Regions from separate parts of the Cohnella boryungensis genome, predicted to be linked through region 1. Evidence: predicted binding sites of a transcription regulator. Region 1 holds the regulator's gene; each other region holds the start of a gene.
The links. Region 1 encodes LexA, which represses DNA repair genes until DNA is damaged. Its sites were predicted from a motif close to CGAACATATGTTCG; they were not measured.
Positions count from the first base shown of each region.

Region 2: ACFO1S_RS07245 (carbohydrate kinase) is a predicted target of LexA. The motif match lies at 3,881-3,894, and genes of this name have one in related genera.
Region 3: ACFO1S_RS28680 (YhjD family protein) is a predicted target of LexA. The motif match lies at 2,930-2,943, and genes of this name have one in related genera.

Region 1 is NZ_JBHSED010000032.1:54,838-65,613, reverse strand. Features, by position in the region: gene ACFO1S_RS15080 (ribonuclease FAU-1 family protein) at 1-489, shown strand, start outside; gene ACFO1S_RS15075 (YdcF family protein) at 489-1,157, shown strand; gene ACFO1S_RS15070 (AAA family ATPase) at 1,232-2,233, shown strand; gene hflX (GTPase HflX) at 2,252-3,604, shown strand; gene ACFO1S_RS15060 (methionine gamma-lyase family protein) at 3,576-4,844, shown strand; gene ACFO1S_RS15055 (MerR family transcriptional regulator) at 4,948-5,361, shown strand; gene glnA (type I glutamate--ammonia ligase) at 5,388-6,716, shown strand; gene lexA (transcriptional repressor LexA) at 6,922-7,545, opposite strand; gene ACFO1S_RS15040 (LysM peptidoglycan-binding domain-containing protein) at 7,813-8,115, shown strand; gene ACFO1S_RS15035 (DUF896 domain-containing protein) at 8,241-8,432, shown strand; gene ACFO1S_RS15030 (hypothetical protein) at 8,563-9,081, shown strand; gene ACFO1S_RS15025 (HAD family hydrolase) at 9,094-9,888, shown strand; gene ACFO1S_RS15020 (1,2-dihydroxy-3-keto-5-methylthiopentene dioxygenase) at 9,982-10,521, opposite strand; gene metH (methionine synthase) at 10,667-10,776, shown strand, end outside.
Region 2 is NZ_JBHSED010000010.1:76,727-87,502, forward strand. Features, by position in the region: gene ACFO1S_RS07230 (type IA DNA topoisomerase) at 1-1,083, shown strand, start outside; gene infC (translation initiation factor IF-3) at 1,253-1,738, shown strand; gene ACFO1S_RS07240 (pseudouridine-5'-phosphate glycosidase) at 1,777-2,703, opposite strand; gene ACFO1S_RS07245 (carbohydrate kinase) at 2,709-3,809, opposite strand; gene ACFO1S_RS07250 (acyl-CoA dehydrogenase family protein) at 3,917-4,984, shown strand; gene ACFO1S_RS07255 (hypothetical protein) at 5,162-6,208, shown strand; gene ACFO1S_RS07260 (molybdopterin-containing oxidoreductase family protein) at 6,277-8,313, opposite strand; gene ACFO1S_RS07265 (cold-shock protein) at 8,665-8,865, shown strand; gene ACFO1S_RS07270 (S-layer homology domain-containing protein) at 9,070-10,302, opposite strand; gene ACFO1S_RS07275 (guanylate kinase) at 10,530-10,776, shown strand, end outside.
Region 3 is NZ_JBHSED010000074.1:269,280-280,055, reverse strand. Features, by position in the region: gene ACFO1S_RS28695 (FecCD family ABC transporter permease) at 1-168, shown strand, start outside; gene ACFO1S_RS28690 (glycosyltransferase family 4 protein) at 612-1,739, shown strand; gene ACFO1S_RS28685 (phosphotransferase) at 1,741-2,739, shown strand; gene ACFO1S_RS28680 (YhjD family protein) at 3,177-3,560, shown strand; gene ACFO1S_RS28675 (DNA polymerase IV) at 3,565-4,827, shown strand; gene ACFO1S_RS28670 (YolD-like family protein) at 4,824-5,156, shown strand; gene ACFO1S_RS28665 (YifB family Mg chelatase-like AAA ATPase) at 5,206-6,786, opposite strand; gene ACFO1S_RS28660 (hypothetical protein) at 6,904-7,299, opposite strand; gene sucC (ADP-forming succinate--CoA ligase subunit beta) at 7,763-8,923, shown strand; gene sucD (succinate--CoA ligase subunit alpha) at 8,955-9,881, shown strand; gene dprA (DNA-processing protein DprA) at 10,028-10,776, shown strand, end outside.

The sequences.
Region 1 (10,776 bases):
GATGAACCGCAATTCAGAGGATTTGTCACGCTGTACCGGATCCATGACCTTCGCGATCCGCTTTGGAAGGAATACAACGGGCGCAAAATGTGCCTGGCAGACAAAGGCTACCTGTGGATGCAGCATTTTCCGCGTGGGGAGCATTTCGTCGTAACGACGATGTTCGATGACAAGGGGCGCGTCGTGCAGTGGTACATCGACATTTGTAAGGTTCAGGGCTTGACCGACCAGCAGGTGCCTTGGTTCGACGACCTGTTCCTCGACATCGTCGTGCTTCCGACGGGAGAAAGACTGCTGCTGGATGAGGATGAATTGGAAGAAGCGCTGGACGAAGGGCAAATTACGCCGAGGGATTCCGCAATGGCCCAGAAGACGGCAGGCCGGCTGATGGAGCTGATCAAACAGAAGAAGTTCCCTTACTTCGACATGAGCATTCAACATAGAAAGCAGCTGTTGGATAAGCTTGGCTGGGAGAAAGGACCGTTATAATGCAAGGTATGGCGAGAAAAGAGGCCGAGCTGAAGGCGAACGAGCCGTCATCTCTTCCGCGCAGAAGCGTTTGGCTCAAAAGAAGCATCTGGACGGCTGCGCTTGGCGCAATCGCGCTATTGCTGTGGTGCCTGTCGCTTTACATCGTCATTGTCAGGTTCGAAGGCATACCCGCGGATGGCCGGCCGGTCAAGTCCGACGTCGGCATCGTGCTCGGAGCCAGGCTATGGAATGACGAGCCAAGTCCCGGATTGAAGGAAAGACTGGATTTGGCGCTATCCCTGTACCGGGAAGGGGCTTTCCGCAGCTTTATCGTGACGGGAGGTCTGGATGCGGGAGGAGCTAAGCTCACAGAGGCGGAAGGCATGCGCAATTACCTCGTCGCGCAGGGAGTCCCCGAGGCCGACATTCTGATGGATTCTTTGTCGCGCAGCACCTATGAGAATCTGATCTACGCTCAGGATCTTATGGAAGCGAACGAATGGAGCTCCGCCGTCATTGTAACGCATAGCTACCATGGGTCAAGAGCAGCCGATATTGCGCGCAAGGTCGGATTTTCTCCGGTTCAAGTGAGCGTGACGGATTCCAAGGTGCTCAACATCCCGTACCATCAGACGCGCGAAGTGCTTGCTTATACGAAATGGCTTGTCTCGAAGCTCTTCCTATGACTAGGGATCGGACGAACGGAATACATTGATATTGCGGCAATATCGTCGACACCGTTCAATGGGGTGAAGCTTTGATGAACGCGAAAGCGGGCGCAACGGAAGCCAAGGAGGCCTCTGCGGCCAAGTCCCGGCCCTCCCGGCAGATTAACGTGATCCTCCGTAAATTCCCCGATTCGGAGCCGTCGGCTTCGTCTCTTGGTTCTCCGAGTGCAGCCGATGTCTCCGGCCATTCGAAAGCATTGCCTCAATCCGGTCCATGGGCAGAGTGGCAGAAGGAATTGGATCGTCTGGTCGGCCTGGATAACATTAAGGAGCTTGTGTACGAGATCTATGCGCTGCTGCAGATTATGCAATATCGCAGCGAAGCGAGCTTGCAAGCGCAAGCCCATGTCTATCACATGATCTTCAAGGGCAACCCCGGAACCGGCAAAACGACAGTAGCGCGCCTGCTGGCGAAGCTGTTTCAGAGCATGGGCCTGCTCGCTAAGGGCCATCTCGTCGAAGTGGAACGCGCCGATCTTGTCGGGGAATATATTGGACATACGGCCCAGAAGACCAGGGAGCTGGTGAAGAAGGCGCTGGGCGGCGTGCTCTTCGTAGATGAGGCTTATAGCTTGGCCCGCGGCGGGGAGAAGGACTTCGGCAAGGAAGCCATCGATACGCTCGTCAAGGCGATGGAGGATTATAAAAACCAGTTTGTGCTCATCCTCGCCGGCTATACGCTGGAGATTGAGACGTTTTTGCTGACGAACCCGGGTCTTCCCTCGCGCTTTCCCATCCAGATGACGTTTCCAGACTATACAGTCGACCAGCTTATTCAGATTGCAGAGGGGATGGCGAGGGAAAGGGACTATGCGTTGCTCCCTCAGACGGTCTATAAGCTAAGGCAAATTCTCGCGCAGGAGAAGGCGGAGGCGCTGTATGATTTCAGCAATGCCCGATTCGTGCGCAACGTGCTGGAGCGGGCCATTCGGTATCAGGCGGTGCGTTTGCTGTCGCAGTACTCGTCCGCCTCGCCCGGCAAACAAGAGCTGATGGCGCTTCGCCCGGAGGATATTCGCGGACTGCAAGCTTAAGAAGGAAGAGGAACAGAGATGAAACAAAGCACTTACGATACGGAGTCGGGCGGCCGAGAGAAGGCGCTGCTCGTCAGCCTTGTGACCGATCAGGTAAAAAGATCCGGAGCCGATCCCGCTCATTCCTTGGAGGAGCTTGCCTCGCTGGCAGACACGGCGGGAGTCGCGGTTATCGATGCCATTCTGCAAAATCTGGCCGTACCGGATAACAAGTATTTCGTCGGTAAAGGAAAGGCACAGGAAATTCGCGAGAGAGCCGAGGAGTCTGGGGCAACGACGGCGATATTCGATCAGGAGCTGTCCGGCGCTCAGGTGCGCAATCTGGAAGAGCTGTTGGATTTGAAAATTATCGACCGCACGCAGCTCATCCTTGATATTTTTGCCGGGCGCGCGAAAACCCGCGAGGGGATTTTGCAGGTAGAGCTCGCCCAGCTTACTTATTTGCTTCCGCGTCTTTCCGGGCACGGCAAAAACCTGTCCCGCCTTGGCGGCGGGATCGGCACGCGGGGGCCGGGCGAGACAAAGCTGGAAACCGATCGGCGGCACATCCGCAGAAGGATTACGGAATTGAAACGCCAACTGGAGGACGTGACGGCCCATCGCAATTTGCATAGGGAGCGCCGCCGGAAGGTCGGCGCCGTGCAGGTTGCGTTGGTCGGCTATACGAATGCGGGGAAATCGAGTCTGCTGCGGCAGCTGACGGATGCAGACGTGCTAGCCGAGGACAAGCTGTTCGCTACGCTGGACCCGACTTCTCGAAGCTTGACGCTGCCGAGCGGCAAGGAGATCGTGATTACGGATACGGTCGGCTTTATCCAGAATCTCCCTCATGATCTGGTGGCGGCTTTTCGCGCGACGTTAGAGGAGGCCGCGGAGGCGGATCTGCTCCTGCATGTCGTAGATGCGTCTTCGCCGATGCGCGAAAGGCAAATGGCGGTCGTCGACGAGGTGTTGGGGGAATTGGGCGCGGGAAGCAAGCCGATGCTGATTGTCTACAACAAAATCGATCTGGATAACGAATATACGAGAAATATGCTGGTCGGCGGACCGGATACGATCAAGGTCAGCGCATTCGATCCCGTGCATATGGAGAGCTTGAAAGAAGCGATTGAAGACCGCATACTGGGCGAGGCGGCTATCTTTCGCATTCCGGCTTCGAGAGGCGATCTGGCTGCGCTGGCCTATCGCGTCGGAGAGGTCGTCAGCCAGCAGGCAGAGGATGACGAGCTGCTTCTAACCGTAAGACTTAACGCCGCCGACATGGAGAAATCGGGAAGGCCGCTCGGAGCCTATCGCGTGACCATATCGCCCAGCATCGCAGAGCACAATGAAGGGGATCAGCATGAAGGCATTGGATATCGAGAATTTTGAGCAGAGCTGGGAGCATTGGGCTGAGGAAGCCGAGGAGCAGGTTTATCCCCGGTTTCGTCAGCTTGATCGCATATCGGAACACAATCAATGGAAGATTATACAGGCCTTTCAGAAGCACCGGGTAAGCGACTTTCACTTCGCTTCCTCCACGGGTTATGGCTATAACGACAGCGGTCGGGAAGCGCTGGATCTGGTTTATGCCGACGTATTCGGAGCGGAATCGGCGATCGTCAGGCCGCATCTCGTGTCCGGCACGCATACGATTTCGGCTGCGTTGTTCGGATGCTTGCGCCCGGGGGACGAGCTGTTATTCGTCACCGGGAAACCCTATGACACGCTGCATAAGGTTATCGGCAAACCGGGGGACGGCCTGGGATCGCTGGCCGATTGGGGAGTAACTACGAAGATGGTTCCGCTGCGGTCAGACGGGGACGTCGATTGGGAGAGCGTTGCCGCAGCAACGACGGAGCGCACGAAGGTATTCGCGATTCAGCGCTCCAGAGGTTATGACTGGCGGCCTTCCTTCACAATAAGCCAGATTTCCGGCATGGTTCAACGTTTAAGGGCGATTCAACCTGACGCAATTATTTTTGCGGACAACTGCTATGGCGAGTTTACGGAGGAGAGGGAGCCGACAGAGGTGGGCGTCGATCTGATTGCCGGTTCTCTGATCAAAAACCCCGGCGGAGGCCTGGCCACAAGCGGCGGTTACATAGCGGGCAAGAAACGTTTGGTAGATCTTGCGGCTTATCGGTTGACCGCACCGGGAATCGGCGGGGAAGTGGGCGCGATGCTCGGCACGACGCGCTCGATTTTTCAGGGCTTGTTCCTGGCTCCGCTGCTTGTTGGACAAGCTGTCAAAGGGAGCGTCTTTGCTTCGTCGGTGTTCGCCCGCCTCGGCTTCGATACCCATCCCCGATGGGACGATCCGCGGACGGATTTGATCCAGGCGATCCGCTTCAACGACGCTGAGCCGCTGATTCGCTTCGTGCAGGCGATCCAGAAGGCTGCCGCAGTGGATGCGCATGTCGTGCCCGAGCCTTGGGACATGCCCGGTTACGAGCATCCCGTAATTATGGCGGCGGGGACCTTCATACAGGGCGGCAGTCTGGAGTTGTCCGCGGATGCTCCGGTACGCGAGCCGTATATCGCCTATATGCAGGGCGGATTAACCTACGCGCATGTAAAGTTTGCAGTCAAATCGGCTTTAAGAGAGTTGTGGACGAGCGGATATTTGTGAATGAGCTCGCCGAAAACCTTACACGCCTTGACATGTTTTGGGGTCGAAGGTACAATGAAAGTGATTTCAATAACAACAAGTCAAGTTGGAAGGTTGGTATGAGATGGGCGACGAGATTCGCAGGAATATGGCGTTATTTCCGATTGGCATCGTAATGAAGCTGACCGACCTGACCGCCCGCCAAATTCGTTATTACGAGCAGCACGAACTCATTCAGCCGGCCCGCACGGACGGCAACCAGCGCTTATTTTCCTTTAATGACGTCGAACGGTTGATGGAGATCAAATCGTTGATCGAGAAGGGCGTCAACATTGCGGGAATCAAGCAGGTGATGAATCCGGTCGGACAGGATGAGAACGATGGAACGATTATCAACGAAGTCTCTGAGGTCAAGAGACGGGAGATGAGCGATTCCCAGCTGCACCGGATGCTGAAGCAGCAATTGATGCAAGGCAAGCGTCCCGGTCAGGTATCTTTGATTCAAGGGGAGCTTTCCCGTTTTTTCAAGAACAAATAAGTTGATGACATGCTTAGGAGGCTGACATGACCTACACTCGCGAAGATATTACCCGAATCGCCAAGGAACAGAACGTTCGTTTTATTCGACTGCAATTTACAGATCTGCTCGGTTCGATCAAGAACGTGGAAATTCCGGTAAGTCAACTGGAGAAGGCGCTCGACAACAAGATGATGTTCGACGGCTCCTCCATTGAGGGCTACGTGCGTATCGAGGAATCGGATATGTATCTGTATCCGGATCTGAGCACGTGGGTCGTTTTCCCTTGGGTGACCGAGAACCGGGTTGCTCGTCTGATTTGCGATATTTACATGCCGGACGGCACGCCTTTCGCCGGCGATCCTCGCGGCATATTGAAGCGCGCGCTGGAAGAGGCCGAGCAGATGGGCTTCACGACGATGAACGTCGGTCCGGAGCCGGAATTCTTCCTATTCCAAACGGATGACAAGGGTAACCCGACGATGGAACTGAACGATCAGGGCGGATACTTTGACTTGGCGCCTACGGATCTTGGCGAGAACTGCCGTCGCGACATCGTTCTGATGCTCGAAGAGATGGGCTTCGAGATTGAAGCCTCCCATCACGAGGTAGCGCCGGGGCAGCACGAGATCGACTTCAAATACGCTTCCGCCATTAAAGCGGCGGATCAGATCCAAACGTTCAAGCTTGTCGTCAAAACGATCGCCCGTCAGCACGGATTGCATGCCACGTTCATGCCTAAGCCACTGTTCGGGATGAACGGATCGGGCATGCACTGCCACCAGTCTCTGTTCCGGGGGAACGAGAACGCGTTCTACGATCCGAACGACAAGCTTGGCTTGAGCAACATCGCCCGTCATTATATGGCCGGCATTCTCAAGCACGCGCGCGGCATCGCGGCCATTACGAATCCGACCGTGAACTCGTACAAGCGTCTTGTACCGGGCTATGAGGCTCCTTGTTATGTCGCCTGGTCCGCAAGCAATCGCAGTCCGATGATTCGGATTCCGGCCTCCCGCGGACTCAGCACACGCGTAGAGGTGCGTAACCCTGATCCTGCGGCCAATCCGTACTTGGCGCTGGCCGTTATGCTCAAAGCGGGTCTGGACGGCATCAACAACAAGCTTCCTACTCCGGCTCCGGTGGATCGCAACATCTACGTGATGAGCGAGGAAGAGCGTTTGGACGAAGGCATTCCAAGCTTGCCGATCAATCTTAAGGAAGCCTTGTCGGAGCTTCTCCGCGATGACGTCATCTGCGAAGCGCTCGGCGATCATGCGCTCAGTCACTTCTACGAGCTGAAAGAAATCGAGTGGGATATGTACCGCACGCAAGTCCACCAGTGGGAACGCGATCAATATTTGACGATGTACTAATAAACAGAACGACCGATCAGGCATTTAGCCGGAATCGGTCGTTTTTTTGTTGCAATTGGACAGCAAGCAGGAGGCGATAGCTCGGATTGAGATCAATGGATGATGAGGAGCTTCATCCTCCCGCTAAAGTTTACTAGAGTGAATAAGAAAGAGCTGCCCATAACGTTACTTGTGGGCAGCTCCCGTAGTTGTAAGAAAAGTCGCGTCACATGAATGAGCGAATCAAGCCGATGACCTTGCCGAGGATGCTGACGTTAGGCAAACGAATCGCTTCCATGCTCTCGTTCTCCGGCTGAAGGCGAATATGATCGCGTTCCTTGTAGAACGTCTTGACCGTAGCTTCGTTGTCCTCGGTCATCGCGACCACGATATCGCCGTTCACAGCGGTCGGCTGCTGGCGCACAATGACGTAGTCGCCATCGTGGATGCCGGCTTCAATCATACTGTTGCCGGTGACAGAAAGCATGAACACAGGTTGATCTCCGACCATGCTGTGAGGCAGAGGGTAATATTCTTCGATATTCTCCGTCGCTGTGATCGGCATGCCCGCCGTCACCTTGCCGACAAGAGGAACGGGACGGACGGAAGCGGCAACCCGATAAGGAGAATCGTCTTCGAACCCGAGAATTTCAATTGCGCGAGGTTTGGTCGGATCGCGGCGAATGAGACCCTTCTTCTCCAGACGGTCCAAATGACCGTGAACGGTTGAACTGGAGGCCAGGCCTACCGCTTCGCCTATCTCGCGTACGGATGGGGGATAACCTTTGTCTCTGACTTCGTTCTTGATAAATTCAAGAATGGAATTCTGGCGATTGGACATCTTGGACACGCCAAACCCTCCCTATGTATTCGCTCATAATGAAAAAATTATAGCACAGAACTCCGGTTCGCACAAACATTCGTTCTAGAGAACAAACGTTCTCAAAATCGTTGACACGGACATATGTTCGTGTTAAGATGAATCCAGAGCAAATCAGAACAAATGTTTGGGTGGGTGAGCGTTATGGTGCATATGTGGATATCCGCAGGAATTGCTCCTGCTGCCGCGCTTCGTAATCCTTCGGTTTCCGTACGGAATACGCGAGGAACTGCTGTTATGAAGAATTGGAAGATGGCCAAGACGCTGTTTCTGATCTGTTCTTTTTTGATCCTGTTCAGCGGGTTTACGCTTGTACATACGTTTGCGTCCGCCTCGGGCGAGCCTTCTCCGGCATCTAGCGAAGAGCTCGTCATATCGGTGGAAAGCGGAGATACGCTGTGGTCGATCGCGCGGACACACAAGAATCCGGCTCTTGACACCCGTCAGGCGGTTGAAGCCATATCGGAACGCAACAGACTTGCTTCCCCATTGATTCAGAGCGGACAAGAGCTGATTATCCCTGCGAAATTATTGCCCTGATCGGGTTTATACATATTGGAGAAGGCCGGGGTTTCCGGTCTTCTTTTTGCTGTGGAGCTTTTCTTGACAAGCTATCAGAGGTAATGGCAAAGTAGAGAGGATGCGAAAAAGGGAGTGAGACACCGATGGAGATGGATCAATTGATTAATCGTATTAATGAATTGTCCCGCAAAAACAAATCCGGGGGCTTGAACGAACAAGAGCTTGCAGAACGCGATAGCCTTCGCAAACAATATCTTTCGATCTTCAAACGGAATTTCCGCGACGAGCTTGAACGAATCGAGATCGTCGACGAGGAACCGCCGATGAAACACTAAGGAGTATCCGAGCCTCCTTCGCTATGCTTCGCCAGGAGCTCGGAGACGCGACACCGCTTGATCTTAGAGGGGCGAACATGACGAGACATCTAAGCTTGTCATTCGCCAGATTAAATAAGGAGGAAGCTCTATGTCCCGGTCTTGGGAGCGCAAAGTGTCAAAAAACCAGAAAGAGATCAATAAACGAAGGAAAAAGGAAGGCAAGCAAGGAATCGGCTCCGCCAAACCTCAGATTGATCGTTTTCAAGGTCGCAACTATGTCGTGCCGAGCTTGCTGCTTCTTCTCATTCTGTTCTACATCGTATTGTCCCAGCCTTGGTCGGACAAATTCCTTCAGGATCCTACGCTGTTCTGGGTTACGATCAGCTGTTACATCCTGCTCGGCGTTTTCTATTATTTCCGTCGTCCTTATTTGGCTGTGAGCCGGGATGCTCTGGAAACTCGGAAATTCACCGGATACAAAACGATGCGTCCGTCTGATATTCGCAAGATCGTCATTCAGCCGGGTTATGTCATCATTGAATCGGTCAAAGGCGCGAACTGGGTTTTCTCCCGAGTGCTGAACCGTTATCCGATCAGCCGCATGGCGGAAAGACTGAAGGTATTCTCCGAGCTGCACCGCATTGAGATGGAAGTCAAAACAAAGTGAGGCGTTAAGAAGATGTCGATTAAAGCGGTACTATTCGATCTGGACGATACATTGCTATGGGACGATCGCAGCGTTAGCGAGGCCTTCAAGGCGACCTGCCGTTATGGCGCAGAGGCGACGGGGCTTGACGAGGATGAGCTGGAAGCCTCCGTACGCAAGGAAGCTCGAGCCCTATACGAAACGTATGAGACGTTCGGCTTCACGCAGATGATCGGAATCAATCCATTCGAGGCGCTGTGGGGCAGGTTCGAACGCGGAGAGCATCCGATGTTCCGCAAGCTGCAGGAGCTCGCGCCAGCTTATCGCGAAGGCGCCTGGACCAAAGGCTTAGCCGCGCTGGGCATAGACAATCCCGGACTTGGGCTGCAGTTGGCGGAAATGTTCCCGGCACAGCGGCGCAAGCTGAAATATGTCTACGATGAAACGTTTGCCCTTCTGGACGAGTTGAAGCAATCCTACAAGCTGCTGCTGCTTACGAACGGCTCGCCCGATCTTCAGCAGGAGAAGCTGGACGGGGTGCCCGAACTGATTCCTTATTTCGACGCGATCGTCATCTCCGGCAACTACGGGGAGGGCAAGCCCTCCTCCAAACTGTTCGCCCATGCCATGGAGCAAATCGGGATCACGGCGGAAGATGGCGTCATGGTCGGCGACAAGCTGACGACCGACATTCTCGGCGCGAATCGGATCGGCATGACCTCCGTATGGATCAACCGTCATGACATTGTTCGCAGCGACGAGATTATCCCGGCCTATGAAATCAAGAGCTTGTCAGAGCTGCCGGAGCTGTTAAAATCCCTGTCTTAAGCGTTTGAGAAGTATTCGGCAATCATCTCTAATAATAATGAAAAGAAGCTCCTCGCGCTTAAGTGGCGGGGAGCTTCTCTTGCGGAAGCCTGATTATTTAACGAATGAAGGATCCTCGTAAGGATCGGCTACCCAGCCAGCCGGCTCGATGAACAGGCGAACGGCAACGATAGCTTTGTTGTCCATCAACGTGAAGAAGTGAGGCTGCCCCTCGGGGACGGAGATGACATCGCCCGCGCTCAGCTCAACGTCGAAGTAGCCGGTAGCTTCATCGCCCTTAATGATGAAGATGCCGCGTCCTGCCGTAATGGCGCGAACTTCATCCTCCGTATGCGTATGAACTTGCTCGAATTTCTTCAGAATCTCCGGAAGATTCGGCGTAGCCTCGGAAAGGGCGACGATATCCCAAACCTTGTAGCCGCGTCTGCCGGCCAGATCGCGAATCTCGGCATCGTATGCGGAAAGCAGCGATTGCTTGTCTTCGTCGCTCAGAACGAATTTCTCTGCAAGCTCCGAAGGCAGCTTGCTCATATCCCAATGCTCATAGAGAACATTTTGCTTATCCAAGAAGGAACGAACCTCATCTTCGCCGGAAATTCTTTCGTTCGTGTTGCGGATACGAATTTCTGCCATGTTAAATCCCTCTTTTCCCAATAAGAATTAATGACTTTATTATAGTCCTTTTCCTCGGCACTGTCGATGTGCATCTTTTCGTCCCGATAGGATTCTGTTAGTATAGAATTTAATGATTTTCACAGACAGGAGAAGAGACTTAAATATGACTTTAATACAAAATAAACCGTCTCTGCAAGAGGCTTTGCAATCCAGAATCCTCTTCCTGGACGGCGCGATGGGAACGATGATTCAGCAAGCCGATTTGACGGAGAA
Region 2 (10,776 bases), on a different contig from region 1:
GTGCATACGGTGATGACCGAGGTTGAGAAGGAGACCTTCAAGACGACCGTGAAGCAATTGCTTTCTCTGGGCTGGAAGGTCATCTATGCGGGAGATGCGGCTCCGAAGTCGGGAGGCAAGGAGAAAGGCAAGGACAAGGAGGAGGGCGCGACCTCCGCCGAGGACGAGGAGCTGGAGACGGACGCTCCGTTCGAGGTCGATCCGAGCCAGCCGGTTGTCTGTACCGACGTTGAGGTGAAGGAGAAGGAGACGCAGCCTCCGAAGGCCTACACGGAGGGCACGCTGCTGAAAGCGATGGAAAGCGCGGGCAAGCAGATTGAGGACGAAGAGCTGCGCGAGGCGATGAAGGATTCGGGACTCGGCACTCCGGCTACCCGGGCGGCGACGATTGAACGGCTCAAGCAGGTCGGTTACGTGGACATGCAGGGCAAGCGGATCGTCATTACGCCGAAAGGACGAACGGCCATCGAGCTGATTCGCGGGGCGGGCGTCGAGCTGTTGACCTCCCCGGAGATGACGGGACACTGGGAGCGGCGGCTGACGGAGATTTCGCGCGGTCAGGCGTCCGCCGAAGCGTTCATGGGCAACGTGAAGAAGTTCACGTGGTTAATCGTGGACAAGGTTAATCATCAGCGGCCCGCAGCCCGCAACGCGTTCGCGAAGCCCGAGCCGCCGGCCAAGGGGACGAAGGCGAAGAAGGCGGCTGGCGGCGGCAATGCGGTCGGCAGGAGGACGGCGGAGGCCGGAGGGAGCGGAAGAGGCAAAGGCGCGTCTTCGGTCAAGGAGGCCGCGCAGGCTGCCGCCCAGCCGGGTGTTATCGGCCTTTGCCCGCGGCCTGGCTGCGGCGGTCATATTTTTATGGGCCGCAAAGGCTATGGGTGCAGCCACTACAAATCCGGCTGCGGCTTCGTCATCTGGAAGGAAAGCCTGGGCCGCACGCTCACCGATACGATGGTGAAAGCGCTGATCGGAAAGGGCAAAACCGCCAAGCTCAAATTCGGTCAGGACGGCGGGGAGGCGTTCGAAGCGCGGATCGCGCTGAAGGACGAGTCGACGGGGGAACTGATGCTGGAGCGGGTATAGCAGCGATAGAGCCAGAGGGCGTTCGGTCGAGGAAAATGGCCGTATGCCCTCTTTGTCGTCCATCGAGGGCGTCGGGTGCCGCAAGTGCAGGATGCATTCGATTTGCCGGGAAAGCGGAGACAACCTATTATTAGATTAGCGGCTTCATACGAGAAGGAGGCTATTGCCTGTGATTCTGAATGAAAAGATTAAAGCATCGGAGCTGCAGCTGACCGGACTGGACGGGGAAAATCTGGGGCTGGTCTCGCGGGAGGAGGCGCTGAATCTGGCGCGGCAGCTTAAGGCCGATCTGGTCTGCACGTCTCTGTACAGCAGCCCCCCGCCCTGTAAGCTGGTGGCGCGCGGAACGGCGAAGCGGGAAGCCGACAAGGAGAAGCAGGAGGCGCGCAAGCAAGCGCAGCCGCCGAAGCTGAAGGAGATCCGGCTGACTCCGCAGATCGAGGAGCACGACTACGAGACGAAGAGAAGGCAGGCGGAGAAGCTGCTGGCTTCAGGAGATGCCGTGCAGCTCGTCGTGAAAATACAGGGCAAGGAAGGGCAGCGGGCGAAGAGCTTGCTGGAGCAATTGTTGAAGGATCTGGCGGAAGCGGGGAAACAAGAGACCGGCATTCAGCTTAGCGGCAAACAAGCAGCCGTCCGGGTCAACCCGCTATAGGGGAAGACTCGGACGGCTGCTTGGTCGAGTGGGGAAGCTTATGCCTTAAGCGCGACGGCGATCTGCGCCGCCACCTTGGCATTATGGTAAACGAGAGCGATATTCGTCTCCAGGCTCCGTCCTTCGGTCAGCTCTTTAATGCGGGCGAGCAGGAACGGAGTCACTTTTTTGCCTGTAATATTCTGCTCCTTGGCCTCCGACAGCGCCTGTTGGATGACCTTCTCAATCTCGTGCTGCTGAAGGGCGGATTCCTCGGGTACGGGATTGGCGATGATCGCGCCGCCGCTTAGGCCAAGCTCCCATTTCTTCCTCAGAACGTCGGCCACCTGGGCGGGCTCGTCGAGGCGGAAGTCTACGCCGTAGCCGCTCTCTCTCGCATAGAAGGACGGAAACTCGTCCGTCTTGTAGCCCACGACGGGAACGCCGTGCGTCTCCAGAAATTCAAGCGTGCGTCCGATATCGAGAATCGATTTGGCTCCTGCGCACACCACGGCCACGTTCGTCTGGGCAAGCTCCGTCAAATCCGCAGAGATGTCCATCGTCGTCTCGCCTTCGCGGTGTACGCCGCCGATGCCGCCTGTCGCGAACACTTCGATGCCGGCGAGCGCCGCGCCGATCATCGTGGCGGAAACCGTCGTCGCGCCGATCTTGCCGGAGGACAGAATATAAGGGAAGTCGCGGCGGCTGACCTTCTCGACTTGCGGGGTGTTCGCGAAGGCTTCCAGCTCTTGTTCGTTCAAGCCGATCTTGATGCGTCCGTCCAGGATGCCGATTGTGGCCGGAACGGCGCCTTGCTCGCGAATAATGCGTTCCACCGTGCGGGCCATCTCGATGTTCTGGGGATAGGGCATTCCGTGCGAAATAATCGTCGTCTCCAGGGCGACAATCGGCTTGTTGCTCGCGAGCGCCTCGCGGACTTCTTCGGTATAGGTGAGATATTGGCTTGCGGACGGGTTCGGATTCATGTCGATCAGCTCTCCTTAAGGGTTAGTTGGAGCGTATGCTCGTTTAATTGCGCCGATACGGACTCGGCGGTTTGCAGCGTCAAGTGGGAGGCTGCTAAGCCAAGGCGGCAGGCTTCCTTGTAAGAATGATTGTGCAGAATGCCGTAAGCGACACCGGCCACGAACGCGTCTCCCGCTCCCGTTACTTCAACGACCTTCGTCGGAATCGGGGAAAATAACGAGGGGCCGTCTTCGTCTGCGGTCTCGGAGTAATAGACGCCTTGCTCGCCCGCCGTAATGAAGACATGCGTTACGCCGCGTTCGTGAATGGCGCGAGCAAGCTTGGCGTAATCCGGCTTGTCTGCGGCGGAGCCGTCGGCCAGCTGAACCGCTTCCTCCAGATTGGGGAAGATGGCGGTCACCCCCTGCAGATCGGCGGGCAGCTTCTTCGCCTTTTCCGAGGAGACCGGGTCGATGAACAGCGTCAACGAGCTTTCGCGGCAGCGCCCGATCAGCTCGCTTAACGTGTCGGCAGGCAGATTGGTATCCGCGATCACAAGCTTAGAGGCGGCGATATGAGGCCACTTCTCACGGAGCAGCTGCGGAGAGAAACGCTCGTAGACATCCATGTCGGCATAAGCCACGAACATCTCTCCGTCGACATCGAGCAGAGCGGTGTAGGTTCCCGTTTTCTCTCCCGGGAGAGTTAGCGCAAGTCCGGTGTTCACGCCGGCCTTGGCCGTTTCCTTCAGCACCCATTGCCCGGCCTGGTCGTCTCCGACAACGGTCATCAGGGAAACGGAACAGCCGAGATGCGCGAGGTTCTCCGCGATATTGCGCGAGACGCCCCCGCAGGATTCCTTCACGTTGGCGGGATTGGAGGAGCCCGGGCGAATGCGCTGCTTCGCGGTTGCCTTGCTGTCCAGATTGGCTCCGCCGATACAGAGCGCCGTATTGTCTTCCGCCGTCACATAGGCTCTTCCTCTGATAATGCCGCGCTTGGTTAGGGATGCGATATAGCCTGCGACGGCGGATCTTGAGATGCCGATGTCGGCGGCGATCTCGTTCTGGGAGATGAAGGGGTTGTGGCGGATCAGCTCCAATATTTGCCGCTCGCGGTCCATCATCCGATCCTCCTTGATTAAATATGACTTAACTGATTTCATCATAATCGATGTTCAGACAAAAGTCCACAATACAAACATTTGTTTATTGAAAGATGAGGTGCTACAGGATGAGCGTTATTATTCCGCAGTCAATCGCAAGCGAGGTGCGCGCAAACGCGCGCTTGAATCAGGGCGTTCTTACGCCGGGCCTGCTGGCTTACCTATATGAAGCGAAGTTATTTAAGCTGTTCGTGCCCGAGCAGTTGAACGGCTTGATGCTTCCGCTGCCGGATGCGCTGCGCGTGTTCGAGCAAGCGTCCCGAATTGACGGGAGCTTCGGCTGGCTGGTGACCATCGGCTCGGGCGGCGGCTTCTTCTCGGCCGCTTTGCCTCCGGCTCAGGCCCGCGAGCTGTTCTCCGGCGCGAATGCGGTCGTCGCGGGAAGCGGACACGCGAATGGGCTTGCACGTCCCGTTGAGGGCGGCTACCTCGTGGATGGTGAATGGCCATACTGCAGCGGATCGACTTATGCAAGTCTCTACACAGCCAATTGCCGCATTGAAGGTATGAAGGACGACATTCGTTCATTCGCGTTTCTTCCCGATCAGGTAGAGGTGATCCCCGATTGGAACTCGTTCGGCTTGCGAGGCACGGAAAGCCATTCGATCGCAGTCAAGGGGGCGTTCGTGCCTGCCGAGCGTACGTTCAGTATTATGAGCGAGCCGCATTACGACGATGCAATCTTCCGCTATCCGTTCCTGCCGTTTGCCCAGACCTCGTTCGCGGCGGTGTGCTTGGGCATTTGCCGGCATTTTCTCGAAGAGGCGCGCGCCTTCATCGAGTCGAGGCGCGAGGTATGGGAGACGGCACGGCTCGGGCGTTATGCGAATGCGGACAGGGTTGTTGCCGGGCAGACGGCCGGACTGGAGACCGACGGGAGGAATTTCTACGAGGCTGTGGAGCGGACGTGGGCTGCGTTCGAGGACAGGGGGCGGATGTCGGATGCGGAACAGGCCGAGGTCGGGGAGGCTTGTCAGAGGCTGGCCAGCCACACATTAGAATATGCGAATATTGTTTTCCGATTGCTGGGTATGGCAGTGCTTATGGAGGATCATCCGATCAACCGGATTTGGCGGGATTTGCACACGGTTGCCCAGCATTCGGTGCTCGTGCCGGCGTCGGCGGACGAGAGCTGAAAGAGGGGGAGCGGTCCTGCCGGAAAAAGGCGCGAGCCCAGACAGAGGGAGTGAAGAAACAGGCGTAGAGGAAAAGGTTTTCCGCTGCGAATGTAGTATAATAACAGTAACCATACGCAAGTACCCCGATCGGGAGTGAACCGTCCTGCATTTTCCCTAATCAAGGAGAGTCGAGTCATGAACGAGAAGAAGCTCCCGATCGGTCAAACCCCAATCCGATGTTACCAGTATATCGGAATCCCTCTTTCCATTATGACCTCCGAGAAACAAAGCTGGGCGTGGGTCCATAGCAACTTTATCCAGTTGCATGCGGCTGACAACCTCAAGGTGCACGTCAATTTGCCTATTCTATTTACATCAGGAAACATTTTTCTGGATATGGATTATTGCCCGTGGCTGTACCGCGAAAGAATAGGCTTCGATGTTTTCGTCCGCTTCGAGATCGGCGTCGTGCCGTTTCTGATCGATTCTCTCGACAAAGATATTTATGTGTGTCTGATCGTGGATGAATTTTATTTGCCCCATACGGTGCATTATCTGCAAACGGAATTTTTCCATGAGATGCTGGTTACCGGATACGACTACGATCGCAAATGCTTTCATACGCTCGGCTACAACAAACAAGGGCAATTCGCTCCGGCCGAGGTGACGTTCGCCTCAATGCAGCAAGCCTTTCAGGAAGTGGCCCACAAGCCGGGCAAGCAGCTGTGGCAGTCCAGCGTCTGCCGATTCCGGATTGAGCGGACGCGGGGGTATGAGTTCGATCTGGAGTTCGTTATCGATTCGTTGAAGGATTACGTCGCATCGGACAACCGGTGCAGCAGCAAGCGAATGTACAGCAATCCGGTCGGCACGAAGTACGGGATGGCGGTATACGATAAAATTGTGGAGCATCTCAGCCTGATGCAGCAGGGGGAGCTGCGCATGGATATCCGGCCGCTGCATCTGATCTGGGAGCATAAGAAGTGTATGACGGCCCGACTGCGCTACATGAGCGAAGAGATCGGCATTGAAGGATTGGAGCCGATGCGCGAGCCTTGCGACAAGATCGAGAAGCTGGCCTTCTCCGCCAGAAACGAGATGATGCGGGGCTGGATGAAGGGCGACAAAAGCGGTATACCGTCTATTCTTAAGACGATTGAGGAGCTGAGGCTGCAAGAGCGGCCGATCGTCGAGCAACTGATTGAGAAGCTGGAAGCCTCGGATGCCGTAAGGCTGGTCTAGACGAGGAGAAGGAGGAGGCCGCCTCCTTCCCGCGATCGACACAGGGGACCGAGGGGCCGTGAATACCGCTACAGCTTCTCGACATCGACTCTCGTGGAGAAGAAGGTCGCCCCCTTGCCCATATCGGACAGCCGCTGCGGCGTGAGCGTATTAACGGCTTGCAACCCTTCGTTCCCGTGCTCCCACCATAAGCCCTGTGTGACCAGGACGCCCGGGAGCACGTTGTCCGCAACCCTGACGGCGATTCGGACGTCGCCTCTCTCGTTCCACAGCCGCACGCAATCGCCGTCCTGGATGCCCCGGGCGGCGGCATCGGCCGAATTCATGTCTGCCTTAGGCTGCTTCTCCAGCTTCTTCATTCGCGGCTGATTGGCGAACGTGGAGTTCAGGAAGCTGTGGTTGGGTCCGGTGACGAGCAGGAACGGCAGCCCTTCCGGCTCCTTGATCGGCTCGTATTCCGGCACGGGAGGCAATTGCGCTTGAAGCATCGCCTCGGAATAGAGCTCGATTTTGCCGGAAGGCGTCGGGATGCGGCCTGGAATCATCGAAGGGCTGTCCAGCTTCATTTTCGCCCAGCCGTCTCTCCGAAGCTCCTCGTAGGTCAAGCCGTCAAGGAACGGGCTGCGATAGTCGAGGGCTTCCCGAATCAATTGCTCCTCGGTTAAGTCGAACGTCTCCGGCTCGAACCCCATGCGCAAGCCAAGCTCCTTGAACAGCGTAAAGTTGGATTTGCACTCCCCCATTGTATCGATGATCGGTTCATGCAGCTGCAAATATAAATGCCAATAAGAGGAGAACAGATCCAGGTTCTCGAAGTGGCTCGTCGCGGGCAGCACGATGTCGGCGTAAAGGCACGTATCGGTGAGGAACAGGTCGTGGACGACGGTGAAGAGGTCGTCTCGCATCAGCCCTTGCCGAACCTGATTCTGATCGGGGGCGACGACCGCCGGATTGCTGTTGTAGACGAACAGAACGTCGACCGGCGGATCGGCTTGCAGCAACGCCTCGCCCAGCCGGTTCATGTTAATGCTGCGGACATTCGGATCGGGAAGCAGATCGGGGCGCTCCAGCTTGTCCGCGTTGACGGACGAATAATAGCCGTTGCCCTTGATCGCGCCCCCGCCCGGTATGCCCCACTGGCCCGTCAGAGCGGGCAAGCAGGCGATCGCCCGAACGGCCATGCCTCCATTGTCGTGGTGCTGGAGGCCGTTGCCGATGCGGATGAAGGAGGGCGAGGCTTCGCCGTATTCGCGGGCAAGCCTGACGATCGTCGCTGCGGGAATTCCGGTAATGTCGGCGACCCGCTCCGGCGGGTAGAGCTCAGCCTGCGCGGCGAGCTCGTCATACCCTTTCGTATGCTCGGCGATAAATCGCTCATCCGTCAGCTTCTCCCGAATAAGCACGTGCATCAAGCCCAGAGCCAGCGCGGCATCCGTGCCAGGCAGAATCGGGATGAATTCGTCCGCCCAAGCCGACGTTCGGTTGCGGTGCACGTCGATATGGACGATTTTGGCTCCGTTCTTGCGGGCTTGGGTCAGGTACATCACTTGATGCATGTTGGTCGATACGAGGTTGCAGCCCCATACCAGGGCATATTGGGTATGGACGGTTGTCTCCGGATCCGTGCCGGCGGAAGCGCCCATCGTATATTTATAGCCCGCCGAGCCGGCTCCGTTGCAGATCGTTCTCTCGAGCTGGCTGGCGCCGAGCCGATGAAAGAACCTCCGATCCATGCCTTCGGCGTTCAGAATTCCCATATTTCCATAGAAGCTGTATGGAAGAATCGATTCCGCTCCTTTGTCGGCAATCGCGCGCTTCATGCGGCCGACGATTTCTTCATAGGCCTCTTCCCAACTGATGCGCTCGAACTTCTGCGAGCCTTTCGGCCCGATTCGGCGAAGAGGATGGAGCAGCCGATCGGGATGATAGACCCTTTCGTGCAGGTGCCTGACTTTATTGCAGATCGCGCCTTGGGTGACCGGGTGGTCCGGATTCCCGTCCACGGACACGATGACGCCTTGATCTATTTTCACGTTCAAGCTGCAGGTATCGGGACAATCGAAAGGACAGACTGAACGAACGGTGATGCTTTCGGGTACGGACATGCTTTGCTCACGCTCCATTCTTTAAGACAGTATACCGTAAAAGCCCTTCGGCAGATACTTTCGCAGCGGCATACAACAAGAGAGCAAATCCGCTCCATTCTTTGGTTAAACGTATAAAAACCTGAAATTCGGGCAAGCTAAATGACGGAAAAGGGGACGGAAACTGCAAGGGGCTAGATTTAGTTTGCTTTTTGCCCGGGAACCTGATATAGTTAGAGCCATCGAAATCGTGACCTGAATTCACAAAATGGAAAGGGTTATCATTTTGAAGTTAACCCTATTCTTTTTGTGAATTTTTTATTCGTATGAATAAAAAAGTTCATGAGGCAACAGCATTTGGAGGTGAAAAACATGCAAGAAGGTACAGTAAAATGGTTCAACGCTGATAAAGGCTTCGGTTTCATCGAAGTTGAAGGCGGAAACGACGTATTCGTGCACTTCAGCGCGATCACGGGCGAAGGCTTCAAAACGTTGGACGAAGGTCAACGCGTTCAATTCAACGTAGTACAAGGCAACCGCGGACCGCAAGCGGAAAACGTGGTTAAACTGTAAGCTATGCAACAAGACAGGGCTGTCTCGCAAGGTCTGCAAAGACCGGGGAGACAGCCCTGTTTTTTGTGTAACGATCGGAAAGCATAAGGTAGCGACATCCCAATCCTCATCCTAACGTTACGATACAAAACGCGTGCCGCCGTTCTCAAAGACGGCGGCACGCGTGTTTACTTCTCGAAGCCTGCTTGCTGCGGCAAAAGGGGGTTAGCTCTTGCGCGCGATCGAGAATACGACCCGCTTGTCGGCGGTATCGATCATGATATTCACGGTGTCCTCGCCGATAAGAACCTGCTTGGAGGACACCTTCGTTCCCGCTTCCACATGCGTGCATACCTCGTCGAACCATTTGCGGAACGTTGCAGCTTGATAGCCGAACAGATAGTTGGCGAACGTCTCCACCGCTTCCCGGTTGCGGGCCAGCGTGCCTTCGTGGAGATTGATCGTAATGCCGTAGGTATTGTATTGGGGATCGAGCCAGAGCGCCGTTTCTTCCTGGGCCTTGACGCTGCCGGCGGAGGAGGCCAGGACGGCGTCCTTCTCCTTCTGATCCTTGAACAGCCGCAGGCGGGTATCCAGCAGATCCTGGTTCGAGCCGCGCAGCGCTCCCGCTTGCTTCAGAACGTCATACGCGTCCCGCATCCGGCGATCGGGAAAAACCACGACTCGGGTGCCGCCGCCGCTTGTTGGAACCGCCAGCTGCAGCTCGTTCTCTTCGGCGGCTCGCACGGCAATTCGCTTAGTCTTGTCGGTCAAGCGCTGAAGCAGCACGAGCGACTGCGCTCTCGTCACCTTGTCTCCGACGCCGAAATAGCCGTTCGGATAGCCTTGCATGATGCCCTTGACGAGCGCTTCGGCGATAAATTTCTGCTCTCGATCCGTCGCGCTCATCAGATCTCCATAGGCCCGGGCCAGTGTCTGGCTGAATTGGGAATCCTCCAGAAATTCCGTTTCCTGCAGCGTGTAGTAGAGCACTTCGGCTACGTTCTCCCGCGTCATATCGGCCTGGAAGTCGCTGTAGCGGCTCTTGTTCAGAAAGTGAAGATCGCTCGCGACATCGATATAAGGCTTGGCCCAGTACCCGACGGTGGCCGCCTTGAAGGTGTAATAGCGGTAATCCTGCTTGAGAATCGTTTGGTTCTCCGGGCTTAGGCTCTGAAGGAAGGCGGGGCTCCAGCTGCGTTCCCCGTTCTGATGAAGAGTCGTGTAGGATAGGATGAGCATCTTGATGAATTGATCCACCTTGACCGGCTCGTCCGGACGAAAGCTGCCATTCGGATAACCGTCCAGAATGCCTCTGGCGACCATTTCTTTAATCGTGGGTTCCGCCCAGTGTCCTTTAATGTCCTTGAAGGGCGAGTCTTTCGACTCTTGCGCGTAGGCGGCGCTTCCCGTGCTAAGCAGCGCCAGGATAATGACGAACAATGACAAGCGACGCATGAAGATCCTCCCGTAACTGAATTGCCGGAATTGATCGGCTTAATAAGCTAAACATAATCGGAAGCGGGTTGGGAACCGCCGCGGAGCCTAATGTGACAAGCTTCGGTTGCGGTCTTAAGATGTGTTTTCGATAGGTCTCCGGGTGTGATTTCGGGCCGAAGCCTCTATGATTTGCGCCTTCAAAAACCGATATAAGAATTAAGAACCACGTATTGGGGGTGCTTGAGATGACCAAGCCGATAATCTACGTATTTACGGGAGCGAGCGGAGCGGGGCGCAAAACCTTGGCCCGAAAGGCTTCCCATCTGATGGGATGGGCCCGCGTGCCTTCCTGTACGACGCGATTGCCGAGAATTCCGCATCAGCCCGACGGAGATTACCGTTACCTTGCGCTTGAACAATTCACAGACTGGGAAAACGAAGGCAGATTCGTGCAGACGGCGCTCATCGACGGAAACAAATACGGGATTTTGC
Region 3 (10,776 bases), on a different contig from region 1:
CTTATCATTCCCGTATCGGCCCTTCTCGGAGCGATTATTTTATTGCTGGCGGATCTGGCGGGAAGAATGCTTTTCCAGCCGCTCGATATCCCTGCGGGTGTGTTTACGGCGGGAGTAGGAGCTCCGTTTTTTATGTATTTGCTGTTCAAGCGCAAGCGACTCGCCTGAAGCTGCGCGGCCGCCGTTGCTGAAGATAACCGGAACGGGAAGGTGTTCATAGAGCGGGAGACGAACGTCGCTTCCAGGGTTAACAAGCAAGCCGCGGACCTCCTGGAATGGCTTAGGGGAGCGATATCCGACAAAGGGTGAAACCTTGAAATAGCGAGAACGGCAGAGGCGAGCTGTCGTTCTTTTTTTGCGGTCTAGCAGGAATAAATTGAGGATTGCTATGAAGCCCGTTGAGGATTGTGCTCGATGGAGTCGGCTCGGAGCATCGACCAAGGGAATAACCTAGTTACCGCGGGTTTGAGGCAACGGACAGCGGCCCAGTGCGATTTCGAGCCTAAATACATACGCTACTCTGAACAGAGTTTCGGACAGAGGGCGAGTGTACTTAGATGGTAATGCGACACTTAGTGGTCAAGCTGACTTTTGGAGAAAGGAGGGAATGAGTGAATACTAAGAGCAGGCTTAAAGTATGGGTCATGTCATACGAGTTCCAACCCAATATTAGAGGGGGGTTGGGGGTCGCCGCTACTCATTTATCGAAGGCTCTGAGCAAGGCCGGCGTAAAAGTCACAGTGCTTTGCTCGGGTTCATCCAATCGATTGTCAGTATCTCATCCGAGTGTAAATCTTCGTGTTCTTCGATTCCCCCGAAATTCCCGATATTATAACCGTTTCAAAAAAGAATTCAAAGCTTCCTCCGTCATGCGCGCTGTTTCTTCGAAGGGCTATATTCGGCCGGATTTCGTTCATGTGCATAGCACGGATTTTGCGGATACGGCCAATAAGGCAAAAGCGCGGTTCAAGGCCCCAATCATCTATTCATGCCATTCTCTCGCATCGCATGGAATCAAATCGACCTCCGGGAAAAACCAAACGAAATTGTTTCGTATTGCAAAAAAAATTATCGTTCCAAGCAAATACCAGGTTAGAGCAATTAAAAAACGCTATCCACGAATGGGCATTCGTTCAGCGGTTGTGATTCCCCATGGCGTTAAGCCGATATTCAAGAAGAAAAAGGGCACACCGAAAAATTTGCTCTACGTTGGCAGACTTATTTCTTCCAAAGGACTCGAGCCATTAATTAGGGCCATTGCGTTGTTATCTAGAAATCATAGTCATGTTCGTTTAACGATCGTTGGAAGCGGCGAACCGAGCTATCAAAGAAAACTTAGAACCCTTTCAAGGCGAGTTGGCGCGGCAAACCGAATTCGTTGGGTGAAAAAAAGGCCATATGCCGCTGTGCAACGGATGTACGCTTCTTACGGAGCCGTAATTATTCCAAGTAAATCCGAATCGTTCTGCTTGGTTGCGCTGGAAGCAATGGCAAACGGAGTGCCTCTTATTTCTACCTTGTCGGGTGGATTAAAGGAATTTGTGAACAAACAAAATGCTCAAATCATTCGCTCGGTTGATCATGCGAGTATTGCTAAGGCCATCAAATCGTTCTGGAAGCATCCTGCCCTTTCAAGGAAACGAATCATCCGAGCTCGATCAACTGCCGCTCGGTTTAGATGGCCTGCTATCGCTAGAAAATACAAGTCATTGTTCAGGAAATTAAAGAGGAGAACATAGCATGAGCGAATCGATGATTAACCCTATTGCTGAGCGTTTTGGGATTAAGATAAGCAGGAAGAAGAAAATTCGAGGCGGCATATATCGGATTGTCACATCAAAAGGGAAGACGTTCAGTTTGAAGCGGATGCCAAAACGAGTGGGGAGATTAAAGTGGATTGACCGTATCTTGCTCAGGATCCAACGAAATGGATCGCTTGTGGCATGGCGTAATCCCAACACCCCAGAGGGGCGCAAACCCTATGCAACTTCCCGAAAAGGAGAGCATTATGTCTTAACGCCCTGGATATCAGGGAGGAAACCCTCTCCACGTTCATTATCGGATATGCGAAGGTGCGGCGTCGCCTTGGCTCGCTTTCATAAGGCAGGGCATGCCGGAATAAAAGGGAAGATCGCTTATAGCAGGATTGGATCCTGGTACTCCGCATTAAGACATAGGGAAGGATACATTAAACACAAAATTGTAAAAGCAAGAAGAAATGCTTTTAGTCTATCTAATAGCCGGTTTATCAAACAACACGGATCGGAGATCTTGCGCTACTCGAACCGGGCGAAAGCATTGCTGCAAGGCAGCGGATATTACCAATACCGTCGTAATCCGCGAAAGTTCGGTATTCTGTGTCATGGAGACGGGGGGCCCAGCAACTTTATTATAAATAGCAAAGGTACTTACCTTATCGACTTCGAGACCGTTCATGTAGACCTGCGAGCCTATGATTTATACCGGGTCATCTATAATTCATGCAAAGATTATAAATGGAACTTTTCGATCGCATCGGCTATTTTGGATGGTTATCGTCAAGTTTCGAAGCTTCACAAGAACGATTTCAAGCTTTTGCGCGCGTTGTTACGATTTCCATACACGACCTATTTAGTGTTATCCCCCTTCAAGAGACTCCCTTTTACAAAGCGTCGGTTACAATGGGCACTAGAATCCGAAAGAAAAATCGGCCCATTTTTGAAGAAGCTTGACGAATACGCGGCTAAAAATTGTTCCTAGAATGACTGGGTGTCGACCAACAAGCAAGCCACTCCAACATTATGGTTTGGAACAAAACGATTTACGTCGGGGATTCCGTGATTTTGCGGCATCCTCTTTTTTTATATTGCACATGAATTACCTTTGAGGGAGACAGGGGGGAATTGATTGCAGCCCAATTTTCGATACTGCATATTTTACCACTTGAAGGGGAACAATTGTTCGTAGTATAGTGGGAACAAACGTTCTATCCGGGGGCGATTAAGCATGTACGAAAAGTACGAAGGCTGGATCGTGCAAATTATTTATCAAGACGCAAAGAATGTAATTACGCAGCGTATCGTAAGCGTTCGGAAAGTCACCAATGAAACCATTTTGGCTTATGACCTGAGGAAACATGCTCTGCGGTCCTTAAGAATCGATCGGGTTCTGGCCGTTCAGCCAGTCGGGAGGGCGGCATGAGCACGCGCAAACTGCCGGCAAGCGTAACGCGGGAGGAGCACCAGCTCGTTCAAGACTTTCTTGTTATTCCCATTATGCTGGATTACATCGACGAGGACATTTCCGTAATTGAGAAATGCGGGCTGAAAACGGATCTGCTGCTCATCAATGCGCTTAGAAAAGTAAGAGAAGACATCTTTGCCGAACAGTTTGATCTCAGGAGCAAAATGAAGCGATCGGGGATCAAGGTCATCGAGAACAAGAGCACCGATCTAGGGGTCAATGCGGCGTACCTGTGTCGCGGTTACCGGCACAATATGTCCCTGTTTTGGAGCCTGATTCGTGCCGAAATTTTAAGTAAAGCAAGTCAATACACAGGAATTCAGTTGACGACAGGGTGAGGTTATGAAGCCGGAAAGAGTCGTGATGCTGGCCGATTGTCAAAGCTTCTACGCCTCTTGCGAGAAGGCCGACAATCCGCAATGGGAAACTAAGCCCGTTGTCGTCGCAGGAGATCCCGAGAGGAGATCCGGAATCATACTTGCCGCTTGCCCGCTGGCCAAGGCTAGAGGCGTGACAACAGCGGAAACTCTTCGCACAGCCTTTGAAAAATGCCCCGAAGCCGTCATCGTACGCCCCCGTATGCAGTATTACATTAACGTATCGATGCAAATTACGGAGATCTATCGCTCCTACTCCAACCTTGTAGAACCCTACAGTATAGACGAGCAGTTTATTGATGTGACCGGCAGTCAGAGTCTCTTTGGCACGCCCTTGCAAATTGCCCGCTCCATTCAAGAGAAGGTCCGGAAGGAGACAGGGATCTATACCCGACTCGGAATCAGCTACTCCAAGGTGACGGCCAAGATGGCATGCGACCTCTGGGCCAAAAAAAACAGAGACGGATTATCCCTGCTCTGCAAAACGGATCTGTTGGAGAAGTTATGGCCGATGCCCGTCAACAAAATGTTCATGGTGGGCAACCGGATGACCGCACATTTTAACGCGATGGGTCTGTCGACAATTGGTCATATCGCGCAAACTCCGCTTGCCAAGCTCAAGCAAATCATGCGACAAAAGTTTGGCAAAAACAGTGACATTCATGCGGAGATGTATTGGAGGATCGCCAACGGGCTAGATGACAGTCCTGTCGCTCCGTATACCCACGAGCAACCGCCCAAGCAGGTCGGTCATCAGATGACGTTGCCTAGAGACTACGGCAAGCTGGAGGATATCAAGGTCATTCTGCTTGAACTGTCTGAATTGGTTTGTCAGCGTTGCCGGGGGATAGGCTTGATGGGCGGCGTTGTCTCCGTCGGAGCGATGGGAGCTAATTATGACAAACCGACCGGTTTCCATCGTCAATTCAAAATGACGGATCCGACGAATGTGACTAATCAGGTTTATGATGCGGCTGTTAAGCTGTTTATGGAGCATTGGGACAATTCCCCGCTAAGAAAGCTGGGTATAAGCCTGTCAGAGCTATCGAACGGCGAGCAGTATCAAGTTTCCTTATTCGATGACAGAGAAAAGTTTCGCGCTTTAGAGCAAACGACGGATGCCTTGAAACGAAAGTATGGCAACACCATCATCATGCGTGCCGTATCCGTAACGGCAGCGGGGCAGGCCATAGATCGGGCAGGCAAAATAGGAGGCCACTATTTGTGATTAGAAAAAAACTTGAAGGCAACGGACTGTGGGAGTCGAGCCGAATGATGCTGCCTGAGCATAAAGATCAAATTTTGCTGCGCAATAAGCAGGAGGACAACTTCCAAGGTCATCGTCCAGAGTTGGATGAGGGTGAATTGGAACGGATGTTCAGGATCGTACAAAATTCTCTCCAATACTCGTTTCCGGTTAAGGTGCGAATGTACGACCCTCAGGAGATGCTCATTGTTGCTGGAATCGTAGAGAAGATCGATCCGGTTGCAGGGTGGTTTCAAGTCGGAGGGGACCGGTTTCCGTTGGCCGATATGATTCATGCAGAGAGTCCATGAGGAAGATCCTCTGGACTTTTTTGCTTTAACCTTAAAGTAATCCCGAGTCTTACCCTTCCAGCGGCTGATCAAGGCTGCGGTAGTTGATCGCTTCCGCCACGTCCTCGGTGAGAATGGCTTCCCTGCCGGCCAAATCGGCGATCGTTCGGGAAATTTTCAGAATGCGATCATGCGCTCTGAAGCTGAGACCGAGCTGGGCGTATACTTGCTGAAGCAGCGCTTCCGCATCGGGGGAAAGCTTGGCGTATTTTCTCAATAGAGGGCCCTGCAGCTGGCTATTCCACTGCAAACCGTGCTTCGCATAACGCAAGCGCTGCCGCTTCGCCGCATCTGCGACGATCTCCCCGGCGCGGGCGGAGGTCATTCCGCCCGAAGCGGGGGCGTGCGCCGTTTGGCGGGGAAGCTGGACCTGGAGATCGAGACGGTCGGCAAGCGGACCGGACATTCGAGCGCGATATCTTGCAATGGCGGCGGGCGAGCATGTACAAGGGCGATCGGTCGTATCTCCTCCATGAAAGCCGCACGGACAGGGATTCATCGAGGCGGCGAGCATAAATCTCGCGGGGAAGCGGCAGACGCCTCGGGCGCGGCCGATCGTGACCTCTCGGTCTTCCAGCGGCTGGCGGAGCGCCTCTAGGCAGACGCGCGAAAATTCGGGCATCTCGTCCAGGAACAGAATGCCATGATGGGCCAGCGTCACCTCTCCTGGCTTCGGGATGGAGCCGCCGCCGATCAGGCCTGCGGTTGAAATGGTGTGATGAGGAGTACGGAAAGGGCGGCGTCGAACAAGCCCGGGGGAGGATGCTCCGCCAAGCTTGCCGCAGACGCTGAAGATTTTAGTTACCTCGAGCGCTTCCTCATCGCCCAACGGAGGCATAATCGTCGGGAGTCTGCGGCAGAGCATCGTTTTGCCCGTTCCGGGAGGTCCGACGAACAGGAGATTATGCATCCCGCTGGCGGCAACTAGGAGAGCTCTCTTGCCTTGCTCCTGGCCGACGACATCCGCCAGATCGAGATCGTCGGCTGAGACGAAGCCGGGCTGACGGCCGGTCGATCCGAAAGAACGCAACTTCTCCTTGTCGAACCCGGCGCGAGAGCGCTGCCCAGACTCTCCGGGCGCCGGGTCAGCCCCGCCGTTCAGCCAGTCCGCGAGGGAAGAGATGCCGAACACTTCCACGCCCGAGATGAGAGAAGCCTCCGCGACGGCGGCCTCTGGCACGACCACCCGGCGGATGCCTGCGCGGCGGGCCAACTCTGTCATAGAAAGCACTCCGGGCACGGTGCGAACGGTTCCGTTCAGAGACAACTCCCCGATAAACAAGGCATTCTCCAGCAAATTTTCGTTCACCTGTCCGCTTGCGCACAAAATTCCCGCGGCGATAGCCAGATCGAACGCGCTGCCTTCCTTGCGCAAATCGGCCGGAGCAAGATTAATCGTGACGCGATCCAGCGGAAATTTCATCCCGCCGTTCTGAATCGCGGCCCGCACCCGCTCGACCGACTCCCGCACGGCCGAATCCGGCAATCCCACTACGGACACTTGGGGCAGTCCGGAGCAAATATTGACCTCGACCTCAATGAATCTGCCCTCTATCCCTAGCACGCTTGCGCTCATAATTTTCGCATACACGAAAAAAACACTCTCCTCCGTCAACGATTCGTTAGACGCGGAAGGTGCTTCCTTTCCGGACATATTCGATTGCTATCAGCATACATGGAGCGAGCCGCGTTGTCAAATACGCGAGTATTATTCTCCGCCTGAGAATGGCTTGAAAGCTTGCGAGGGAGCGGTTGCTCCGGCTTGGAGGTTCAATAGGTCTATCAATTCCCGCGCGTTGCGGCCGAGCCCGTCTTCCTGAATAGGCAGAGGGGCTGCTTGGGGACGCGAGTAGTTGCCGGTCGTCTCGGCGCCTTCCTCGCGTTCTTTCATCTCGCTGAGAAGAACCTTGGTACCATCCGGCCTGACCAGATATTGCCGCATGTACCCCTCTTCGCTGACCGCGACCAGCTTTCCTTTTTTTTCGTCCGGCTTATCTTCTTTTGTCTCCGTTTCGAGCATGACGGAACTGAACGCGTCATCTCCGAGGCTGCGTGGGATTGGACGCGAGGCCGATGGAAGCGCGCGGTGCGTATCTATTCTCATACTTGTAGCTCAGTCTCCTTTTTCTAGATATGGGATATTATCGGAAAGACAACCGAATAAGATGATAGCTTTCGCTCGAATCTTCAGCAGAGGGGAGACAATCTCCGTTAGAGACGCCAAAAAAATCATACAGTCGGCGCTTGGAGCCGGAATTCTGAGGGCAACCTACCGCTGAGGTCATCCGAAGACAAAGAATAAAATAAGCATTTATCACAAAAACTAGATATGTTAGGCTGACTTCCATATCAATATGAGATGAAACCATTGCCAAATTAGACTAATAAAAAGATGAAAAAGTGAGGAAGCAAACCCTAAATAATGATACAATGATGAAGGTTTTTGTTACATAGCGATGCCCGCATCGCTGAATGTGGGGCAAGCTGTGACGGCCTCGCCAGGCGCTTGCGTCAGGGCGATTCGCCGCACTCGATATCAAAGCGCACAACGGGAGGATGCCAGAGTCATGAATATTCATGAGTATCAAGGCAAGGAAGTCTTGAGGCAGTATGGCGTTAACGTGCCGCGCGGCAAAGTGGCGTTTACCGTCGACGAAGCTGTCAGCGCCGCGAAAGAACTCGGAAGCTCGGTTACCGTAGTCAAGGCCCAGATTCACGCGGGCGGACGCGGCAAGGCGGGCGGCGTCAAAATCGCCAAGAGCTTGGACGACGTCGCGAACTATGCGAAGGAATTGCTGGGCAAAGTATTGGTCACGCACCAAACCGGGCCTGAAGGCAAGGAAGTTAAGCGTCTTCTGATCGAAGAAGGCTGCGACATCAAGAAAGAATATTACATTGGCGTCGTTGTAGACCGGGGAACCGGACGCGTCGTTATGATGGGCTCTGAGGAAGGCGGCATGGATATCGAGGAAGTCGCCGCACATTCTCCGGAGAAGATCATTAAGGTTGTCGTCGATCCGGCCGTCGGACTTCAGATGTTCCAAGCCCGGCAGTTGGCTTACGATATTAACATTCCTGGCGAGCTGGTTAACAAAGCGATCAAGTTCATGCTCGCGCTGTACAAGGCGTTCGAAGACAAGGACTGCTCGATCGCGGAGATCAATCCGCTTGTCGTTACCGGCTCCGGCGACGTTATGGCGCTGGATGCCAAGCTGAACTTCGATTCCAACGCGTTGTTCCGCCACAAGGACATCGTCGAGCTTCGCGATCTGGACGAAGAGGACGCCAAGGAGATTCAAGCTTCCAAATTCGATCTTTCCTACATCGCTCTGGACGGCAACATCGGCTGCATGGTCAACGGCGCCGGACTTGCCATGGCGACTATGGACATCATTAAATATTTCGGCGGATCTCCGGCCAACTTCCTAGACGTAGGCGGCGGCGCAACGAAGGAGAAAGTGACCGAGGCGTTCAAGATCATCTTGTCCGATCCGAACGTCAAAGGCATTTTCGTCAACATTTTCGGCGGCATCATGAAGTGCGACATTATTGCCGAGGGCGTTGTCGCTGCTGCTCGCGAGCTTGGACTCGATCGGCCGCTGGTCGTTCGTCTTGAAGGCACGAACGTTGCGCTCGGCAAAGAAATTTTGAACGGATCCGGCCTCAACATCGTGGCTGCGGATTCGATGTCCGACGGCGCGCAAAAAATCGTTTCGCTTGTGAAGTGACAAGGGAGAACCTACCGGGGAGTGTGTAATCATGAGTATTTTGATCGATAAAAACACCAAGGTGATCACCCAAGGCATCACGGGCGCAACGGGACTTTTCCACGCCAAAGGTGCATTGGATTACGGAACGCAGATGGTCGGCGGAACGACGCCGGGCAAAGGCGGTCAGAACGTCGATATTACGCTGGAAAACGGCACAACCGTTTCCCTGCCCATCTTCAATACGGTGAAGGAAGCGGTAGCGGCTACGGGCGCGACGGCATCCGTTATTTACGTCGCTCCTCCGTTCGCGGCCGACGCGATCATGGAAGCGGTAGACGCCGAGCTTGAGCTGGTCATTTGTATTACGGAAGGCATTCCCGTGCTCGACATGGTGAAGGTCACGCGCTTTATGGAAGGCAAGAAAACCCGCCTGATCGGGCCGAACTGCCCAGGCGTAATTACGCCTGAAGCTTGCAAAATCGGCATCATGCCGGGCTATATCCACAAGAAGGGTCATGTAGGCGTCGTTTCCCGGAGCGGAACGCTGACTTACGAGGCGGTTCACCAGCTGACAACTCGCGGCATCGGCCAATCTTCCGCTGTCGGCATCGGCGGCGACCCGGTCAAGGGCTCGGAGTTCATCGATATCCTCAAGCTGTTTAACGAAGATCCGGATACGTACGCGGTCATCATGATCGGCGAGATCGGCGGAACGGCGGAGGAAGAAGCGGCGGAATGGATTAAAGCTAACATGACGAAGCCTGTTGTCGGCTTTATCGGCGGCGCTACAGCGCCTCCGGGCAAGCGCATGGGACACGCCGGCGCGATTATCTCCGGCGGCAAAGGCACGGCGGCGGAGAAGATTTCCGTTCTTGAAGCCAACGGCATTCGCGTAGCTCCTACGCCATCCGATATGGGCGCTACGCTCGTAGCGGTGCTGGAGGACAAAGGGCTGCTGGAAAAATGCAAATCTTAATGGTATAGTAGGAACAAATTGAAATGCGCGATTCGCTCGGCGGTTAGGAAACCGCCGGGCGCGACGGCAAGGCAAGCAGCCTTCCGCCCCTCTTCGAGGGTGTGGGGGGCTTTTTTGTCGTTCAGAGCGCAGGAAGGGGTCAGAAGATGAGCGAGCAAGAGCGCGAGGGGAAGAGCAAAGCTTCCGTCAGGGCGGTATCGAGAGCGGAGGCGCGAGAAACCGGCATGCCGAGGGATGTGCTGATTGCGCTGCACGAGACCGAAGGAGTCGGGCGGGTATCGATTGCGGCTATTTTGCTGTATGGCGTCATGAAAGGCAAGGGAGCTTTGCGGCACTCGCGGGATTTTCTGGCCGGGGATTGGCGGGACATGGGACTCAGTCCCCGGCAGGCGTTCGCCATTGAGGCCAACCTGCGCTCGGAGGCCAAGGCGCTGCGGGAGCTTCGGCCAAATAAGGACAAGACGGCAGTGGTCACCTACCTGGATGAAGGCTACCCGGAGATGCTGACGCACATCTCCGACCCTCCATGGGTATTGTATTGCATCGGCCGACGGGAGCTGTTCGAGCACCCGGCCATTGCAATTGTCGGGACAAGGATGGCTACGGGATACGGCAGGAAGGCGGCGGAGACAATTGCTGCGGGCTGCTCGAGACGCATGACAGTCGTTAGCGGTCTGGCGAGGGGGATCGACGCTGCGGCGCACGCAAGCGCCGTATCCGCCGCCTGCGGAACGATTGCGGTGCTGGCAGGTCCGGTGGATCGCTGTTACCCACCGGAGAATCAAGCCTTGTACCGGGAGATCGCCGCCCGCGGGCTGATCGTATCCGAGAGTCCTCCGGGGACGGCGCTGCGCCCAGGCTTGTTTCCGCTCCGCAATCGAATCATAGCGGGACT